DNA from 4 places in the Reella acinonychis genome. Region 1 is predicted to be linked to each of the others. Evidence: riboswitches for the same ligand, from Rfam matches in the RefSeq annotation. Region 1 holds a riboswitch; each other region holds the start of a gene.
The links. A riboswitch is a leader RNA that binds a small molecule or an ion and turns the genes downstream of it on or off. The one in region 1 is predicted to bind thiamine pyrophosphate.
Positions count from the first base shown of each region.

Region 1 (5,223 bases):
TGTAATTCTATTTAGAACGGTAAATCCATCAAATATATCTGTAATGACTTTTACATCTATAATTTGACATTCTATTTTATTTAACGATTTATTCAGGACTTGAAACCACTCATCAGGAAATTCTTTATTTAACAAATAGAATTTCACATTTTGATGATGGTAGCAAACGGATTTAATTAATGTAATAACTTGCTCAGAATAGTTTAAATCAGCAGCTAAAGCGATTACTATTTGTTTGTCTGTGGCTTCATATGCTTGCATAGTTTTACTCTTATATTAATATGATAATTTTTTCTAAAAATTAGGATACTGCATATTTTTTAGTTTTGAAATAAATTTATCACCCATTTTCACGCTTTGCTTTTTGTAATTTTGCATACGCATTTAAGAGTTTTTGGTGTGCTCGTAGCTGTTGTAAGTGCTCGTCATCAGCTAATAAATCGTAGAATGGATTTCCTTGTTCTGATACAGCAGCCCAAGCCGAATTTCTAGCTGTTTCTCCGTACATTTTTCCAAATGCATGGTAATACTGTTCAGGTTGGCGTTCTTCATCAAGGAAAAGTTCGATTGTATTAATTAAACAACGATAATAATTAGCACGTTCTGGCGTAAATACGGAATTATTCATATTATATGTCCAATTTGCCCATTCCAATGCTAACTCTAATTCGCCTAAGGCTAAATAAAGCATTGATTTAAGTTCGCCAATACGTAAGGTTGACCAACCTGATTTAGGGGGCGCCACAATACCAATAAACTCACGAACTCGGGTTGCATCATCAATTCCTTGTTCATCTAATTCATCCAATAGCTCTTGGTAAGTGTCTTGATCATGATGAAAGTGCGGTAAATCGAGCAAGATTTCTCGCCAATCCATCCCTGCGTTATTGTTGGCATAAATTAAATCATCAACTGGATAAATATCTGACATGGAAGGCACGATAATTCGGCAAGCGTACACGCCTAAGTGGTTGTAATCCATAATATAAACTTGTTTGTTGTCCGCATTAAATATGGCCATTAAATTATTGTATTCTTGTTCCGTTGTTCCAGAAAAATTCCAATGAACAAATGGATAATCTGAAGTTTGTTTAAAGAGATCCCAAGAAATTAAGCCGCTTGAATCAATAAAGTGCGTTTCTAAATTCGCATGTTCTGCCACATCATCGTTGTTGAAAGAAGGGGGAGCAAAGACATCTAAATCTTTGAGACTACGACCCTGTAATAATTCCGTTACTGTACGTTCAAATGCAACTTGGAAATTTGGATGCGCACCGAAGGAAGCAAAACAAGTGCCATTATTTGGATTAAATAAAATCACTGCGATAACTGGGTATTTACCGCCTAAAGAGGCATCGTAGCAGTAAATTGGGAAACCTTCCTGTTCTAATGTTTGAATGGATGCTTGAATACTCGGATATTGTGCAATAACATCCGCAGGAATTTCAGGTAAGCTGATTGCCTCGGCAATAATTTTATTTTTTACATAGCGTTCAAATACTTCAGATAATCCTTGAACGCGAGCTTCATATTTGGTATTGCCTGCCGACATGCCGTTCGATACATATAGGTTAGCAATAATGCTTTGTGGAATGTAAACGGGTTTCTGATCGGATTGGCGAATATAAGGCAAGGCAACGATCCCTCGATCATAGTTGCCAGATTGTAAATCAATTAATAAATCAGGTGTCAATTCACCTTCGGGATCAAAATAGCCGAGTAAATAATCGTCTAAAATTCCTTCTGGTAACATATCTTCATCTTCGATAGGGAACCATTTTTCTGAAGGGTAGTGAACAAAATCACTTTCAGCAATATCTTTACCTAAATAATAGTCAGCGAAAAAATAGTTAGTAGAAAGACGTTCAAAATATTCGCCTAATGCGGAAGCTAATGCTGCTTTTTTACTTGCCCCTTTACCATTTGAAAAACATTGCGGGCAATCTTTATCACGAATATGGACAGACCATACGTTTGGAACAGGATTTAACCAGGAGGCTTCTTCAATATCAAAACCAAGTGCGGTTAATTTTTGTTGAAATTTATGGATACTTTCTTCAAGCGCGGCATCTTTACCTAAGATAAAGGTTTGTTCTGTCATTGGGTTACCTTACAGAGAATACGAAAATTTGCCGAATTGTATCATGTTACAGATGAATGCGTATAAGTTATTTACAAATGGTGTATTAAGCTTTATAGTTGTGGCGTTTAGTCGGGGTGCTGAACAATGTTCAGCTGAGATGATACCCGTGAACCTGATACAGTTAACGCTGACGTAGGGAACTAATTAGAGATAAATATCGTTATCTTTTCTATCATTATGTCTTTCTTTTCGTTTAGTGGTTAGTCTGTGTTTTCTTTTCACTTAAACGAGGAGTAAATTCATGACAACTTTTCCATCCATTCACAAAACAAGTCTAAAATTGACCGCACTTTGTGGTTTATCATTATTTATGCTTTCACAGCCAGCACAAGCAGAAGGGCGCTTAACCGTCTATTGCAGCATGCAAAATGCGACCTGTGAAAAAATTGTGCAACGTTTTGCAGAAAAATATAACGTAGATGCACAGTTCGTGCGTAATAGTACGGGTACCATTCTAGGTAAAATTAAAGCGGAGAAAGAGAATCCACAAGCGGATTTATGGTATGGCGGCACCTTAGAGCCTCATTTCCAAGCCGCTGGTGAAGGCTTGTTAGAGAAATATCGTTCTCCTAAGCAAAAAGAAATTATGCCTAGATTTAAGCATTTAACAGAAAAACTAGGTGAATATAGTTCGATTATTTATTTAATGGAACTTGCTATTGGGGTCAATACAGAAAAATTAGAAAAATTGGGGATTGAACCGCCAAAATGTTTTGCTGATTTAGTGGATCCTCGTTTTAAAGATCAAATTCAATATCCTGATCCGCGCGTATCAGGCACAGGTTATTCATTTTTAACCACATTAGTTCAACTTTGGGGCGAAGAAAAAGCTTTTGAATTCTTTAAAAAATTGGATAACAACGTGGTGCAATATAGCAAAAGTGGTTTAGCTACTAGTAAATTGGCGACGGGTGAAGTCGGTGTTGATGTGAGCTTTATGCACAGCTATATACGCGAAAAAGATAAAGGCGCTCCAGTAAAAGGCATTATACCTTGTGAAGGTGCAGGCTATACCTTAGGCGCAATTAGTATTCTTAAAGGTGCGCGTAATTTAGATAATGCGAAGTTATTTGTTGATTTTGCGTTAGATAAAGAAGCACAAGAAATGATGTGGCGAAATGCAGATTCTTATCAGCTTCCAACCAATATTCATGCGGAAATCTCACCAAAATCCAGTAATCCGACAGAATTGAAATTAATCGATATTGATTTTATTCGTTTTGGTTCTGATAAAGAAGCGAAACGCTTAACTGAGCATTGGCTACAAGAAACCAAAATGGCGAAGTAAAAAACAAAGAAAAAGTGCGGTGTAATTCACCGCACTTTTATCTTTAGGCTTCTTTTTTCAGTAAAAACACGCCATGTTCTGCCAGGTGCAGATAAGCCTGTTGTGCATTAGGATCAAACTCTTCTGGATTGCTGTTGACAAGCAGATCTTTTCCGCCCCATTCTGCCACAATTTCCCAGTGATTTCCCATATATACCGCACTTTTAATGTGGCAGTGTTGGCTTTCTTCGCCAGTGTTTTTCAGTTTAATTGCTTCTGGACGAATACCCACTAAACATTCTCCATCGGCTAATCCGAATTGTGATGAATTGGAAAGAGGGAAACTGTAACCATTCACTGTTACTTTATCTTGAGAAAGATGACCATCAAAAATACTACTTTCGCCCATAAAGTTGGCTAAGAAGAGTGAGTTAGGGCGAAGGTAAAGCTCTTTTGCAGGTGCTTTTTGCATAATTTTACCTTTATGCATAACAATAACTTCATCAGAAACAGCAAAGGCTTCTGTTTGATCATGAGTAACATAAAGAGAAGTAATGCCTAAACGCTGTTGCAATTCGCGGATTTTCTCACGCATAGAGCGGCGTAAATTAGCATCAAGGTTACTTAATGGCTCATCAAATAAAAGCACTTTTGGTTTGAGTACTAATGCACGCGCTAAAGCAACACGTTGTTGTTGACCACCAGAAATTTGGTCAACAAAGCGATCTTCAAATCCAGCTAAATCCACTAATTCAAGGGCTTCTTTTACTCGTTGTTTTCGTTCTTCCATGCCAACGCCTTGCATGCGTAAGCCATAACCTACGTTATCGCCAATCGACATGTGTGGGAAGAGAGCATAGGATTGGAATACAATACAAATATCACGATTTTGAATGGATGATTTGGTGACATCTTCTCCATCAATAAAAATCTGTCCCTCGGTTGGACTTTCTAAGCCTGCTACTAAACGTAATACTGTGGTTTTACCACAACCTGATGGACCAAGTAAGGTCACCATTGTGCCACGCTTAATGGTTAAATCTAAATTATCAATAACGACGGATTTTCCAAATGATTTGGTAATGTTTTTTAATACTAAAAAATCGTTGTTCATATATTTACTGCCTTTTGTTAAAACTTTTGATTTTTACACCGCACTTTGCGGTATGGATTAATTCATTTTTTTCGCTTTTGAGCGAGAGATTCTTGTGTCGCCCACTAACCAGTCAAAGAGCAAAATAATTGACATCATTACAACAATAAGGATTGAGCCATAAGCAATTGCGACACCGTACTCCCCGTCTTCTACACGATTTAAAATATATGATGTTGCAACCCTTGTATCAGCAGTTACAAGGAAAACTATCGCACTAACAGTCGTCATTGCTCGTACAAAGCTAGTAACTAATGCGGATAATAATGCCGGTTTTAATAGCGGTAATACAATAAACCAAATGGTTTTGAAGGAACTTCCTTTTAAAGAAAGTGAGGCTTCATCTAAAGATTTATCAAGTTGTCCTAAACCAGCAATGGCGGCTCGCATACCTACAGGCATATTTCTCATTACCATTGACAAAATAATAATTAGACTAGTACCAGTAATATAAATAGGTGCGTCATTAAATGCCAAAATATAAGATACACCCGCTACAGTGCCAGGTACTGCGAAACAAAGTAATGTTAAGAATTCTAAGGTTTTTTTGCCTTTAAAATCTCGTCTTACTGTAATGTATGCTATTAATAAACCGAATAGTGCTGTAATCGGTGCGGCACTTGCTGCAAAAATGACAGTTTGAATAAGTGAAGGCCAAGC
Region 1 is NZ_CM128256.1:1,033,054-1,038,276, forward strand. Features, by position in the region: gene ACUXZ4_RS05225 (glycosyltransferase family 8 protein) at 1-261, opposite strand, end outside; gene ycaO (30S ribosomal protein S12 methylthiotransferase accessory factor YcaO) at 341-2,101, opposite strand; TPP riboswitch at 2,204-2,299, shown strand; gene ACUXZ4_RS05235 (ABC transporter substrate-binding protein) at 2,385-3,431, shown strand; gene fbpC (ferric ABC transporter ATP-binding protein) at 3,475-4,524, opposite strand; gene ACUXZ4_RS05245 (ABC transporter permease) at 4,582-5,223, opposite strand, start outside.

Region 2 (5,223 bases), 200 kb from region 1:
ATTGAAATTGCAGACCATGTATGGAATGGGTTATCGGTAAGCTATAAAGATAAAATTAACATTCGAGGTAAACTAGATAAATCATTTGGCATAAGCGAAATTGATGTTTTGCACATTGAAAAAGTACAATAGATACTCATAAAAGTGCGGTGTAAAATTCAGTGATTTTACACCGCACTTTGCTTTATTCTTCCAAGACCACTTTGCCAATAAAGCCTAGGTTACGATGACGTTGTGCGTAATCTATGCCATATCCAACAACAAATTCATCTGGAATTGGGAATCCAATCCAATTAACTGGCACTTCCACTTCTCGACGAGATGGCTTGTCCAATAAAGTACAAATCGCTAAGCTGGCTGGCTCACGTAACAATAAAATTTGGCGAACTTTTTCTAAGGTATATCCTGTATCAATAATATCTTCTACGATAAGAACATGCTCATTTTTAATATCGCCTTCCAGATCCTGACTGATTTTGACATCATGATTTGTTGTCATGCCTGTGCCATAACTTGAAGTTGTCATAAACTCAATTTCAACAGACAATTTAATTTCTCTTACCAAATCTGCCATAAACATAAATGAACCACGCAACAAGCCAACGACAATTAACTTATCTATTTGTTTTTGTTGGTAATAGGTTGTAATTTCTTGTCCTAGTGCCTGAATTCGCTCTTTGACATCTTGTTCTGAAATAAGGACATCAACATGATGTTTTTTCATAATAATTCCTTTGTGTTAAAAAAGTAGTGCAATCATAACAAAAAAAGACCGAAGTTGTAACACTTCGGTCTTTTATACCCTAACGAATCTACTTTCTACCCTACCTGTTTAGCTATCTACGCCCTAACAGATGGGAGCATTTTAATTGAAATGGAATAATTTTGTCAATAAGAATTATTCTCATTTAAATTAATTACCTGAAATTTTCATTTCTTCTAATAAAATTGAGCCTGTTTGAATGTTAGAACGATGTTCAATATCATCGCCGACTGCAACTATGTTGCGTAACATGGATTTTAAATTGCCCGCAATGGTAATTTCGGAAACAGGGTATTGGATTTTGCCATTCTCAACCCAGAAACCTGAGGCACCACGACTATAATCGCCTGTCACCATATTAATACTCTGCCCCATCAAATCAGTCACTAACAGTCCAGTTCCCATTTGTCGTAAAAGTGCGGTTAAATTTCCTTGAGAATTTGGTTTCACCAGCCAGTTATGAATTCCACCCGCATGCCCCGTTGTTTGCATCCCCAATTTTTTAGCACTGTAACTCGTTAATAAATAGGTTTGCAAAATACCTTGCTTGATAATATCTAACGACTTTGTCCGCACGCCTTCACTATCAAATGGAGTGGAGGCTAAACGCCCCAACAAGTGCGGTCTTTCGTTGATTTCAAACCAATCAGGTAACACTTGTTGACCTAATTGATCCAATAAAAAGCTATTTTTACGATACAGGCTGCCACCACTCACTGCCGCCGCTAAATGCCCAATTAATCCTGTTGCAACATCATTTAAAAAGATCACTGGGCTTTGTTGCGTCACGATTTTTTGTGGATTTAAGCGTTTAATAGCTTTCTCTGCGGCATTTTTTCCTACCCATTCAGGCAATTCAAGTTGGTTAAAATTGCGTGAAATACTGTATTCATAATCACTTTCTAACTGTTCATCTTCACCAGCAAGAATAGAACAAGAAATAGAATAACGGCTTGATAAATAGCTTTGTAACATGCCATAGCTGTTGCCATATACGCGGATGCCAGAATGAGAATTAAACGCTGCACCATTGCTATTCACGATACGTTCATCAAATTCCAATGCTGCCGTTTCTGCTTGTAATGCTAATTCAGTCGCACGATCAACATCCACTTCTGTCGGATGATACAAATCTAAATCAGGCGCTCCAAATGCCATTAATTCTTCAGGTGCCAGTCCAGCACAATCATCAGGCGAAGTATAACGTGCTATGGCTAATGCAGCTTCTACTGTATTTTTTATGGCTTCAGGGCTTAAATCTGAAGTAGAGGCATTACCTTTCTGTTGACCTAAATAAACCGAAATACCCAAAGCGCCATCATTGTTAAATTCTACATTTTCAATTTCTTGTAAACGAGTAGAAACCGATAAACCATTGACTTTGGTCACTGCGACTTCTGCTGTTGCCCCTGCTTGCTGAGCAATTTCAACGGCATAACTCACCGCATGACGTAATTCTTGTTCTTGTTGTTTTAAAAGTGCGGTGGAATTCTGTTCAGTTTTCATTATTTACCTTTTTATTCAATCTCATCCAATGTCCTAAGTTTGTGGCATTTTAGCTTATTTGCTACAATGTCGCAAAATTAAGAAACATAGCGCCAAGCAATCAAACAGGATAAAAAATGAAAAAGCGTGGAAAAAAAGTCGACTTAGATTGGACTGATGATCAAGAAGAAATTATTTGGGTAAGTAAAAGTGAAATTAAACGTGATGCGGAAGATTTAAAAAAGTTAGGGGCAAAAATCGTTGAACTGACACAAACGAATTTAGAAAAAATTCCCTTAGATGAAACCCTATTAGATGCCATTAATTTAGCTCGTCGTTCTGAACGTGAAGCAAAACGTCGCCAACTACAATTTATTGGTAAATTGTTGCGTTCTATGGATGTGGAGCCAATCAAAGAAGCGTTAGAAAAAATTGAAAATAAACATAATCAACAACAAGCCATGTTGCATAAATTGGAATTATTGCGAGAGGAATTGATCGAGTACAATAACGAGGATTTAGCGGCTTTTTTTGAGCAATATCCACAAGCAGATCGCCAGCATTTGCGCAATTTGATTCGTTCAGCTAAAAAAGAAAAAGAGCAAAATAAACCAGCAAAAGCCTATCGTGAGATTTTCCAATATTTAAAAGAATTAATCTTAACTGACTAAATAAAATCCCCGCTATTGCGGGGATTTTTTTAATTGGTTAAATAAGCTTTCAACCCAGCCAATTCATTTTTTGCATCTGCCATACCCAAATCATACATTTTTTGAATCATTTTCGGATCTTTTTCCAATCTACTAATATTAATAGTTTGTGAAGGACGAATTACATAAATTTGTTTTTTATTATTGAGATCAATAATTTGTTCTACGGTCTGGTTGTATTCTAAGTAACGATTTTGCCAGCGTTCGATTAGTTTAGGGTATTTTTTATACATTAATTTAAACAACCACATTGAACTTGGTGTTTTGCGATAATCCAAAGGACGAGTTAACACGACAATCACTTTGTCATAGCCTAATTCAAAGCACTTTTGAATGGGAATACTGTCTGAAATACCTCCATCTAAATATTTTTTACCATTGATTTCTACTATTTTCGATACAAAAGGCATCGCCGAAGTCGCTCGGAAATACTCCATTTCCTTGAACACATCTTGAATTTTCACATATTCTGCTTCCCCCGTTTCAACATTCGTCAAAGTAAGCCAAAAATCAGTGTGGGATTGTAAAAAAGCGTCTTGATCAAAAGGGTCTAATTCAAAAGGTAATTGGTAAAAAGCGAAATCGCGATTCACAATATTTCCTGTCGTCAACAAACTATGCAACCCCATATAGCGTTTATCATTCAAATATTGTAGGTTGTAACGCAACACTCGCCCTTGCTGCTTTGAAGGATAATTAATACCAAATAATGCCCCCGCAGACACACCCACTATTCCATCAATATGCACTTGCTGTTGCATAAATACATCAAGCACGCCCGCAGTGAAAATGCCACGCATAGCGCCACCTTCAAGTACTAAACCTACCTTCATGCTGTTCCTCTTTTATTCTTAATAATCAAAAACATCTTCATTTTACACCGCACTTTTGTGTGATCAATATCACAGTTATTACTTTTTATCTTTGTTTTTTTGTTTTAATAAATTAGACTACCAAGGTTAGTCGGGGTGCTATCTACTAAATGGCTGAGATTATACCCGTAAAACCTGATACAGCTAATACTGGCGTAGGGAACTAATTTTTCTTTTTTACCGCTCCATTATTGCGTATCTTTCTTGTCGTTTTAATTAGGAAATTATATGCAGTTCAATTACTTAAATCTTGTTCGCGAACAAAACCCACTTATTCATTGTATCACCAATATTGTTGTCACCAATTTTTCTGCTAACGGTTTACTCGCTTTAGGCGCTTCGCCTTTTATGTCAACCATGCCCGAAGAAGTAGAAGAAATTCAAAATTTTGCAGGAGCATTATTGATTAATATCGGTACGATTAATAAGCTTGATGTTGAAGCAATGATACTCGCGGGTCAAGTAGCAAATAGAACTGGCGTTCCAGTGGTGTTAGATCCTGTTGGAGCAGGAGCAACTACTTATCGTCGTCAAGTCGTACAACAGATTTTAGATAAAGTTAAAGTATCCGCCATTCGAGGCAATGTCAGCGAAGTGGCATTTTTAGCGGGCGTAGAATGGGAAAGCAAAGGCGTTGACGCGGGTCAAGGCGAAGGAAATATTGCAGAAATTGCGCTAGCTGCTGCGCAAAAATATCAATGCATTGTTGCGGTTAGCGGCGAAATTGATTATATCAGCGATGGAAAACAAGTCGCGAAAATTGCCAATGGTACCGATTTATTTCCAAAAGTCACTGGTTCAGGATGTTTGTTAGGCGCTGTTGTTGGTGCTTTCTTAGCTGTAGCAGAAAAAGACGATTATTTTTCAGCTTGTGTTGAGGCTTGCACAACTTATGCTGTCGCTGGCGAATTAGCCGCTGCAGGTTTAACGACCGAAGTAGGTAGTTTCGCAGTAGAGTTTTTAAACAAATTGTCTTGTATCACAACAGAAGACATCACCAAGATTTCAAAGGTAAATTATGAATAATATTCCTCAAGCACTGACAATTGCAGGTTCGGATAGCGGCGGAGGCGCTGGTATTCAAGCGGATTTAAAAACCTTCCAAATGCGCAATGTGTTTGGTACAAGTGCAATTACGGCCATTACCATACAAAATACCATGGGCGTTTTTGGAATTGCGCCCATTCCCCTTGATGCAATTGCCGCACAAATTCGTGTAGTTGCCGAAGATTTCAATATCAATGCGGTAAAAATCGGTATGTTAGGCAATGCTGAAATTATTGAAACAGTGGCACAAAGTTTGGATACTCACAACTTTCCAGTAGTTGTGCTCGATCCTGTTATGGTAGCGAAAGGCTCAGAGCCTTTATTAGAAAAACAAGCGATTCAAGCG
Region 2 is NZ_CM128256.1:834,596-839,818, reverse strand. Features, by position in the region: gene ACUXZ4_RS04095 (YgiW/YdeI family stress tolerance OB fold protein) at 1-132, shown strand, start outside; gene hpt (hypoxanthine phosphoribosyltransferase) at 185-724, opposite strand; gene pmbA (metalloprotease PmbA) at 914-2,269, opposite strand; gene yjgA (ribosome biogenesis factor YjgA) at 2,386-2,919, shown strand; gene ACUXZ4_RS04075 (patatin-like phospholipase family protein) at 2,949-3,791, opposite strand; TPP riboswitch at 3,913-4,009, shown strand; gene thiM (hydroxyethylthiazole kinase) at 4,059-4,856, shown strand; gene thiD (bifunctional hydroxymethylpyrimidine kinase/phosphomethylpyrimidine kinase) at 4,849-5,223, shown strand, end outside.
Region 2: linked by a shared signal. The riboswitch ahead of thiM (hydroxyethylthiazole kinase) and the one ahead of ACUXZ4_RS05235 (ABC transporter substrate-binding protein) in region 1 are both predicted to bind thiamine pyrophosphate.

Region 3 (5,223 bases), 740 kb from region 1:
AGCGTTGCGTGAGAAAAACTGGAAACACCAAGCGGATGCAAATGCTGATTTCGTGGCAGTGGGCGATTTCACGTTCTACGATCACATTTTAGATTTACAAGTGGCAACAGGTGCGATCCCAGCTCGTTTTGGGTTCGATAGCCAAAATTTAACCCTTGATCAATACTTCCAATTAGCTCGTGGTAACAAAGAGCAATTTGCGATCGAAATGACCAAATGGTTCGACACTAACTATCACTACCTTGTACCAGAATTCCAAAAAACAACCGAATTCAAAGCCAACCCAGCTCACTATGTACAACAAATTCGTGAAGCAAAAGCGGCAGGCCACAAATTCAAACCAGTCATCGTCGGTCCATTAACATTCCTTTGGTTAGGGAAAGAAAAAGGCGAAGCCTTCAACCGTTTTGACTTATTAAACAAATTAGTGCCAGTTTATGTAGAAATCTTAAATGCCTTAGTGGCTGAAGGTGCTGAATGGATCCAAATCGACGAGCCAGCCCTTGCCTTAGACTTACCAAAAGAATGGGTAGAAGCCTACAAAGCAGTTTACGCAACCTTTGCAGACCAAGTGAAAGCAAAATTATTATTAGCGACTTACTTTGGTTCAGTGGCAGAACACGCTGCGCTGTTAAAAGACTTACCCGTAGACGGTTTACACTTAGATTTAATCCGTTCCCCAGAGCAACTTGCTGCCTTTGAAGATTACAGCAAAGTACTTTCAGCGGGTGTGATCGAAGGTCGTAACATTTGGCGTGCGAACCTAAACAAAGTATTAGATGTGGTTGAGCCGTTAAAGGCAAAATTAGGCGAACGCTTATGGATTGCACCAAGCTGTTCATTACTTCACACGCCATTTGATTTAAGCGTTGAAACTCAATTACAAGAGAAAAACCCTGCACTTTACAGCTGGTTAGCCTTCACATTACAAAAAGTACAAGAGTTAAACGTATTAAAAACTGCGCTTGAAAAAGGTCGTGATGCCATTAAAGCAGAATTAGATGCAAGCCAAGCGGCTGCGGACGCGCGTGCAAATTCTAAAGAAATTCACCGCCCTGAAGTGGCAGAGCGTTTAGCAAACTTGCCAGCGAATGCTGACCAACGCAAGTCACCATTTGCAGAGCGTATCGAGAAGCAAAATGCGTGGTTGAACTTACCGCTTCTACCGACTACCAACATCGGTTCATTCCCACAAACCACGGAAATCCGCCACGCTCGTGCGAGCTTCAAAAAAGGCGATTTAAGCCTTGCTGATTATGAAGCAGCAATGAAGAAAGAGATCGAATATGTGGTGCGTCGCCAAGAAGAACTTGACCTTGATGTGCTTGTTCACGGTGAAGCAGAGCGTAACGATATGGTGGAATACTTCGGTGAATTATTAGACGGTTTTGCGTTTACCAAATTCGGTTGGGTACAAAGCTACGGTTCACGCTGCGTAAAACCACCAGTAATTTACGGTGATGTGGTTCGTCCAGAGCCAATGACTGTGCGTTGGTCACAATATGCACAAAGCTTAACCAAAAAAGTGATGAAAGGGATGCTAACGGGTCCTGTCACCATTTTACAATGGTCATTCGTGCGTAACGATATTCCACGTTCAACCGTATGTAAACAAATCGGTGTGGCGTTATCTGACGAAGTATTAGACTTAGAAAAAGCAGGCATCAAAGTGATCCAAATCGACGAGCCAGCAATCCGTGAAGGTTTACCGCTCAAACGCGCCGACTGGGATGCGTACTTACAATGGGCAGGCGAAGCGTTCCGCTTAAGCTATATGGGAGTACAAGATGACACGCAAATCCACACCCATATGTGTTACTCTGAATTTAACGACATCTTACCAGCCATTGCCGGTTTAGATGCCGACGTAATCACGATTGAAACGTCACGTTCAGATATGGAATTATTAACCGCATTCGGCGATTTCAAATACCCGAACGACATCGGCCCAGGCGTGTACGACATTCACAGTCCACGCGTGCCAAAAGCGGAAGAAATTGAACACTTACTCCGCAAAGCGTTGAAAGTGGTGCCAAAAGAGCGTTTATGGGTCAACCCAGACTGTGGTTTAAAAACCCGTGGCTGGACAGAAACCATTGCTCAATTAGAAGTAATGGTGGCAGTGACCAAAAAATTACGTGCAGAATTGGCGTAATTTAAGCTAACTCGCTAGTCAAGCACATCATCAAAATCCTCGTGTTATTATCACGAGGATTTTTTGATCGCTTTTTAAGCTATTTTAATTTATACTTTTTCAATCTTGTCGGAGTGCTTTCGAGCTGAGACCATATTGGGATCCGTCGAACCTGTTGGGCTAACACCCGCGTAGGGAAACAAGTAAAACTCATCAAAATTAAACCGCACTTTTGTGTATGTCGCCTGCATTTTTGCAAAACAGACGTTATACGATGATTTACCCCTCACTTCAACAAGCAATTTACTTTCTTCCATTAAAAAAGGTATTTGCTTATGTCAAAAGTTACTACTCGCCGTGAAAAACGTGAAGCGGCACAAGCCTTTATTCATAATTTAAAAGGGCATCAACACCCCAATTCTTCTCGCTTTTATTTGCAAGGTTCTCGGGCAGATATTCAAGTGCCGATGCGAGAAATTCATTTAAGTCCAACTTTGGTGGGCGGCGATAAAAATAATCCGCAATATGAGCCGAACGAATCCATTCCTATTTATGATACCGCTGGCGTCTATGGTGATGAGCAAAAAGAGATTGATGTCACCAAAGGCATTCCTGCTTGTCGTGAAAATTGGATCATTGAACGTGATGACACGGAGCAATTGTCGGCGTTGAGTTCCGATTATGCGAATTTACGCCAAAATGACCGCACTTTGGACGAACTGCGTTTTCAACTGAAACATCAAGTGCGACGTGCCAAATCGGGCAAATGTGTGACGCAAATGCATTATGCCAAACAAGGCATTATCACCCCTGAAATGGAATTTATCGCTCTGCGTGAAAATATGGGGCGTGAGCGAGTGAAAAGTGCGGTGCTTTTGCAACAACATTTGGGGCAGGCGTTTGGTGCAAATATTCCTGATAAAATCACCCCTGAATTTGTGCGACAAGAAGTGGCGGCAGGGCGTGCGATTATTCCTTGTAATATCAATCACCCTGAATTAGAACCGATGATCATTGGGCGTAATTTCTTAGTGAAAGTCAATGCCAATATTGGTAACTCTGCAGTGACCTCATCTATTGAAGAAGAAGTGGAAAAACTGGTGTGGGCAACCCGTTGGGGTGCGGATACAGTGATGGACTTGTCCACAGGACGGAATATCCACGAAACACGGGAATGGATTATTCGCAACAGCCCTGTGCCAATTGGCACGGTGCCGCTTTATCAAGCCTTAGAAAAGGTCAATGGCGTGGCGGAAAATCTCACTTGGGAAATTTTCAAAGACACCATTATTGAACAAGCGGAGCAAGGGGTGGATTATTTCACCATTCACGCTGGCACCTTGTTGCGTTATGTGCCGATGACTGCCAAACGCTTAACGGGCATTGTTTCTCGTGGCGGTTCCATTATGGCGAAATGGTGCTTGTCGCATCATCAGGAAAATTTCTTGTATGAACATTTCCGTGAAATCTGTGAAATTTGTGCCAGCTATGATGTGTCACTGTCTTTAGGCGATGGCTTACGCCCAGGTTCTATTCAAGATGCTAATGATGAAGCGCAATTTTCTGAGCTTTACACCTTAGGCGAACTCACCAAAATTGCGTGGGAATATGATGTGCAAGTGATGATCGAAGGGCCAGGGCATATTCCGATGCATATGATCCAACGCAATATGACCGAAGAACTTGAACATTGCCACGAAGCGCCTTTCTATACCTTAGGACCACTGACTACCGATATTGCCCCGGGCTATGATCATTTCACTTCAGGCATTGGGGCAGCGATGATCGGCTGGTTTGGCTGTGCCATGCTGTGTTATGTAACGCCGAAAGAGCATTTAGGCTTGCCTGACAAAGAAGATGTTAAACAAGGGCTAATTACCTACAAAATCGCTGCCCACGCTGCAGATTTAGCCAAAGGACACCCAGCGGCACAAATTCGTGATAATGCCATGTCAAAAGCCCGTTTTGAATTCCGTTGGGAAGATCAGTTTAACCTTTCTCTCGATCCTGAAACCGCTCGTGCCTACCACGATGAAACCTTGCCACAGGAATCAGGCAAAGTCGCCCATTTCTGCTCGATGTGTGGGCCAAAATTCTGCTCCATGAAAATCACCCAAGAAGTGCGTGATTATGCGAAAAGCTTGGAAAGCATTGAAGTGGTGAACGTGACAGACGATGTCCAAACTCAAGCAGAAGGATTGCGTGAAATGGCAGAAAAATTCCGCGAAAAAGGCGGTGAGATTTATCATCAAACGCAGGATTTACTGTAGTTAACCCCGTCAGAGTAAGAAAAAGTTACCCACCATATCATATAAATATGGTGGGTAATAATCATAATATTTCTCAATGTAATACTAATACCACGATAATTATAATTTTCTTCGTTATAGGTATAAAATCGAAGCAATTTTCTGTGAAATCGTGGTATTTTTTATCTTATAAATTGAATAAAATAACACCTATTTAATTTACATATGGGCATGTTACTGATACACTCGCCCGCTTTTAAATAAAGTAACAGAGAATGAAGATGAAATATAAAATTACAGCCCTCACTTTTTTGACAACTATTTGCCAACTCACTTGGGCAAATAATGATCGAATTATTAATGTAGATAATCATCGCCCTGATGAAAAATTTATGCAAACAACGGCGACTAGACCTACACGTTCTATCCAAGATATAGAACCAACCTCAAGCATAAATAAACAAGAAGCACAGGTATTAACAAAAGCCCAACTGGAGCAACAACCCGAGTTAACATTACAGCTTCTTGTTAATGCATTAAAAAATAACGATATCGTACAAGTAGAGCTATTAACAGAAATTTATCAACGAACTCCGCAACCTGATCAAGAATTATTACAATGGGCTGGAGCATTAATCGCCTATCATAAAGGGAATCTTAGTCATTCTATTGATTTATATCGAGCCTTATTGGCTAAAGATCCCGATCAACAAGCAATTCGTTTACAATTAGCAATTGCACTTTTTAAAAATAAACAAAATGAAGCGGCACAATGGGAATTTACCAAATTACGCTCAGAGCCTCTGCCTACACCATTAATCCATTTAATTGATACTTATT
Region 3 is NZ_CM128256.1:1,771,387-1,776,609, forward strand. Features, by position in the region: gene metE (5-methyltetrahydropteroyltriglutamate--homocysteine S-methyltransferase) at 1-2,155, shown strand, start outside; TPP riboswitch at 2,255-2,350, shown strand; gene thiC (phosphomethylpyrimidine synthase ThiC) at 2,470-4,404, shown strand; gene ACUXZ4_RS08670 (surface lipoprotein assembly modifier) at 4,659-5,223, shown strand, end outside.
Region 3: linked by a shared signal. The riboswitch ahead of thiC (phosphomethylpyrimidine synthase ThiC) and the one ahead of ACUXZ4_RS05235 (ABC transporter substrate-binding protein) in region 1 are both predicted to bind thiamine pyrophosphate.

Region 4 (5,223 bases), 220 kb from region 1:
CATTCCATCAGAAAATCGTTGAAATCCTAACCAATATAATCGTCTTGACGCTAGCAATAATGATATTGCCATAACAACAGATGCCAGCGCGGATAAAGGAGCGATACTCATTGAATAAGTGACTGCTTTCCATAACGCGACTTGTTTCCATGCAGTCAAAATCGCCTCAGATGAAACCGCACTAATCACAATATTCATTAAGGGTAAAAGTAAAAATAAGCTCGTGATGAATATCAATGTAATCTGCCAGTATTGTACCCATTTTGATTGGTGCGCAACCCAATAGCTACGTTGGCTTAGTTGTGTTTCTGCTGTTGGGCTAAACCAACTGCTTAATAAAAATAATAGGATACAAAAAACAAATTGTAATAATGCAAATTGCACCGCTTTGGGTAAATCAAAATCAAATATGATCGCTTGATAAATAGCGACTTCTAATGTGGTGTACTTAGGTCCACCGCCCAATACAAGTACAATAGCGAAACTGGTAAAACACAGCATAAAAATCATAATAAATACGGGCAATATTTGTTGTTTTAAATAGGGAAGTTCAATCCAACGAATAAATTGCCAACCGCGTAAATTGATCTGTGCTGCAAGCTGATGTTGTTGATAAGGAATTGATTGATATGCTTGCAAAAACAATCGGGTTGCTAAAGGAATATTAAAAAATAAATGCGCAATCAGAATCCCTGTCAAACCATAGATAGAAGGCGTCCAACTAAAAGCGAATTGTTTACTTAATCCGCCTAACCAACCAGATGCACCATAAACACCAAGGATACCGAAAATAGCAACGAGTGAAGGTAATACAAAGGTCAATGAAAATAATCTGAGTAAGACACTTTTGCCCTTAAAACTTTGATAGAAAAAAGCGCGGGCAAATAGTAATCCAATAATCAGAGATAACAAAGCTGATAATGAGGCTTGAGTTAAGCTAAAAGAGATAACTTGATAAATATAAGGATCTTGCCATACACCTTGCAAAACGTTGTCGCCAACTTGCCAAACCGCGCGCAAGCTAGAAAAATAAACAGACAATAAAATAGATAAAACGATCAAGGCAGCAATATAATGCTGCCAAGATAAACGCGGTAAATTTTGTTTAACGGCAATCTTTATTGACTTAAAATCGATTGCCATGCCGATGTCCATTGCTTAATGTTTTGCTCTGTTACTTTTTCTGTATTCAGGCTTTTCACCTTAAACTGTTGTTGTTTTAATGCATCAAAATGTGGCTCTACTTCTGTTGCAATCACAGAAAGCATGACATTTTTCTGACTAATCTCTTTTTGTGCTGCTGGTGATAGGACAAATTGGATAAATTGATCCGCACATGGATTATCATGCCTTGCAATTTTCGCCATAGTATCCACTTGATACAAAGCTCCTTCACTAAAATCAGTGGCAACATATTGATCAGTTTTATCATTAAGCACATGGTAAATTGGCGAAGTATTGTGACTAAATACTAGATCTGATTCACCTTTGAGGAATACACCGTAAGTTTCGCTCCAACCTTTACCCACTGTTACCGTATGTTTCGCTAAGTTTTTCCAAGCTTGTTCAATTTTATCTGCGGGATAAACCACATTCATCCAAGCTAATAAACCACGCCCCATACTGCTAGTACGAGGATCTTGATAAATGATGCGCAAGTCCTGACGCTCAACTAATTCTTGCAAACTTTTTGGTGGATTTTTCAATTTGTTCTTATCATAAATAAAGGCAAATTGACCAAACTCATAAGGAACAAAAGTTTGATCTTGCCAATCAAATGGTAGTGAAAGTGCGGTTAAATCTACTGATGTTTTTGCAAATAATCCTGTTTTTTGTGCAGCTTCCATTTGGAAATTATCCAACCCTAACACAACGTCCGCTTTGGTTTTCTTTCCTTCTAAACGAAGACGATTTAATAAAGTATTTCGGCTATCGAACACTTGATAATTCACTGAACATTGTGGGAATTGTTTTTCAAACAATTGTTTCACTTCTCCACCCGGTCCCCATTCAGAACCAAAAAACTCTTCAGAATACACATTGACAGTGGTGCTATTAGCAAGTACAGAAGTGGAAAATAAAGAAAGTGCGGTGATAAAACCATATGTTTTGTTAGACATAAAAAATCCTCTAATCAAAAATTAAAGGAATTTAAGTGCGGTCAAATTTTGTTAAAGTTGACGTTTCTCAAATCCCTACGCTGATATTAATCGGTTCAGGTTCAACGGGTATTTTCTCAGCCAATGAATATTAGCACCCCGATGAGAACGGTTTAGTGTAAGTGTTTTTGCCCAAACTTAGCAATAAAAATCTATACCTTAATTCGTCTTTTAGGTAAATTCGCAATACCATCCCAAACTAAAAGCGCAACGGCAATAAGTAAACAGATCATTAAAAGGTAAGAATCGCTTTGTAAGCTTTCACCAATTAAGAAAGAAACACATAACATGAAAAAAGGTTCAAAATATCCTAATAATCCCAATAAATTAATAGGTAAACATTGGCTTGATAAAATATATAACCCCAGTGCTAAACCACCTACAGCACCAAGCAACGCAAGCCAGAGATAGATATGAGGATTTTGACTTTGAATCCAAACCATATCCGTTTGGGAAGCAAAATAAATTGAAGCGGGTACCAGTAACAACATTTCAAAAATAAAACTGGATAAATGCAGCACATTAAAATATTTTCTTACAGCAAAATAGACGGGATAGCCAATACAAACCAAGCCCGTTTCCCAAGAGAAAACGCCCGTCAAAATCACTTTACTTAGCACGCCGATAGCTGCAAATAAAACCGAATAAGTCTTTATTTTAGACATCCGTTCTTTATAGAAAAAACGCCCAATTAATACCATAATTAAAGGCATTAATAGATAACCAATTGAAACCTCAATGGCTCGATTATGTACAGGCGCCCATACAAATAACCACATTTGCACACCCATAGTGGCACTTGTAAAAAGCAGAACAATAAATAAGCGCGGTTGATTTTTTACTTGGATTAAAAATTGAAAAAAGGCTTTGTGCTGTTTCAAGCTGTAAAGTAGCACAGCTAGAAAAGGTAAGGTCACTAACGTTCGCCAGCCAAATAACATTTCGCCTTCCAGCGGTTGTAGCACCGTAGAAAGAAAATACACAATGCCGAACAATAAAGAGGCAATGATAGAAAACGAAATCCCTTTAATCATATATTTATAACCGTTCTAATTTTGCTAAATGCGCAATAAGCCACTTAATGCCTTGACCTTGGAAGGCGATTTGTAATCTAGTGTTGTTATCCGCACCTTCGACATTAATAATGGTGCCTTGGCCAAATTTCTCGTGGCGCACTTTTTGTCCTGCTTTCCAACCACTATTTTCGTCCACAAAAACTCGGCTAGAATTCACCGCACTTTGATTGTAGGCGCGGGTTACTGTACCACGTAAACGCACCGCTTGGATACATTCATCAGGCAATTCACTAATAAAACGCGAAGGGATATGGCGTTCTTCTTTACCATATAAACGGCGGCTTTCAGCATAACAAATAGTTAATTTTTGTTTTGCTCGTGTAATGCCCACATAAGCCAAACGACGTTCTTCTTCTAAGCGCCCTGGTTCCTCTAAGGATAAGAAACTCGGGAAAATGCCCTCTTCAACTCCTACCATAAAAACACGAGGAAACTCTAACCCTTTCGCTGAATGTAAGGTCATCATCTGAACACTTGCTTGATGCGGATTGGCTTGTTCTTCGCCCGCTTCCAATGACGCGTGCGTCAGAAATGCAGTTAAATCAGACATATCTTCCGCATCATCAGGTTTAATAAATTCTCTCGCTGCAGACACTAATTCAGCTAAGTTCTCAATACGTACTTCGCCTTTTTCGCCCTTTTCTTGCTCATACATTTGATATAAACCAGAATGTTTAATCACAAAATCGGTTTGCTCAAATAATGGCATATCCATACTATCTTGGGCTAATGAATTGATTAATTCCACAAAACGTAATAACGCGGTGGCTGCTCGCCCTGCTAACATATTCTCTTGCATCGCAATTTGCGTGGCTTGCCACAGAGTGACTTCTCGCTCTCTGGTCAGTTGACGTAAGGTATCTAAAGTGCGGTCACCAATTCCTCTGGTTGGTGTGTTAATCACACGTTCAAACGCAGCGTCATCATGTCGATTATTAACTAAACGTAAATAGGCCAAAGCGTCTTTAATTTCTTGGCGTTCGAAGAATCGCATTCCACCATAAATGCGATAGGGAATTTGCGCGCGAATTAATGCTTCTTCTAGCACACGAGATTGGCTATTGCTACGATAAAGCACTGCACAATCATCTAATTTACCACCATCTTCTAACCAAATTTTAATTTGCGATGATACAAATAAGGCTTCGTCTAATTCATTAAATGCCGCGTAAATTCCCACAGGATCACCCTTATCGCCATCCGTCCATAAATCTTTACCTAAACGGTTGTCATTATTAGCAATCAGCTCATTTGCAGCTTGTAAAATATTGCCTGTGGAGCGGTAATTTTGCTCTAAACGAATAGTTTGAGCTTGATGGAAATCATCTAAAAAATGCTGAATATTTTCAATTTGTGCACCACGCCAACCATAAATTGACTGGTCATCATCGCCTACAATCATCACATTTGTGTTCTGACCGGCTAATAATTTGATCCAAGCATATTGAATTTTGTTGGTGTCTTGAAACTCATCCACCAGAATTTGACGAAAACGGCGTTGATAGTTTTGTAAAATGATGGGTTTGGTTAAAAAGAGCTCATAAGCTCTCAATAGAATTTCAGCAAAATCCACTAAACCTGAACGATCGCAAGTATCTTGATAAATTTGATAAATTCGAACCCACTCTTTCTCTTGCCGATCATTCATATGATCAATTTGATGAGGTCGCAATCCTTCATCTTTTTTCTGATTGATATACCAACAAGCTTGTTTAGGCGGAAATATTTTTTCATCGTAATGATGTAACTTCAATAAGCGTTTAATTAAACGCAATTGATCTTCACTGTCTAAAATTTGGAAATCTTGCGGTAAATTTACATCAGCATAATGAGCTCGTAATAAGCGATGAGCAATGCTGTGGAAAGTGCCGACCCACATACCAAACAAACTATGTTGTGAATATTGCGCAAGGGTTGATTGAATACGATGACGCATTTCAGCCGCAGCTTTATTGGTAAAAGTGACCGCCATAATACCACCTTCCGAA
Region 4 is NZ_CM128256.1:1,253,732-1,258,954, reverse strand. Features, by position in the region: gene thiP (thiamine/thiamine pyrophosphate ABC transporter permease ThiP) at 1-1,143, opposite strand, end outside; gene thiB (thiamine ABC transporter substrate binding subunit) at 1,119-2,120, opposite strand; TPP riboswitch at 2,175-2,271, opposite strand; gene rarD (EamA family transporter RarD) at 2,312-3,193, opposite strand; gene uvrD (DNA helicase II) at 3,198-5,223, opposite strand, start outside.
Region 4: linked by a shared signal. The riboswitch ahead of thiB (thiamine ABC transporter substrate binding subunit) and the one ahead of ACUXZ4_RS05235 (ABC transporter substrate-binding protein) in region 1 are both predicted to bind thiamine pyrophosphate.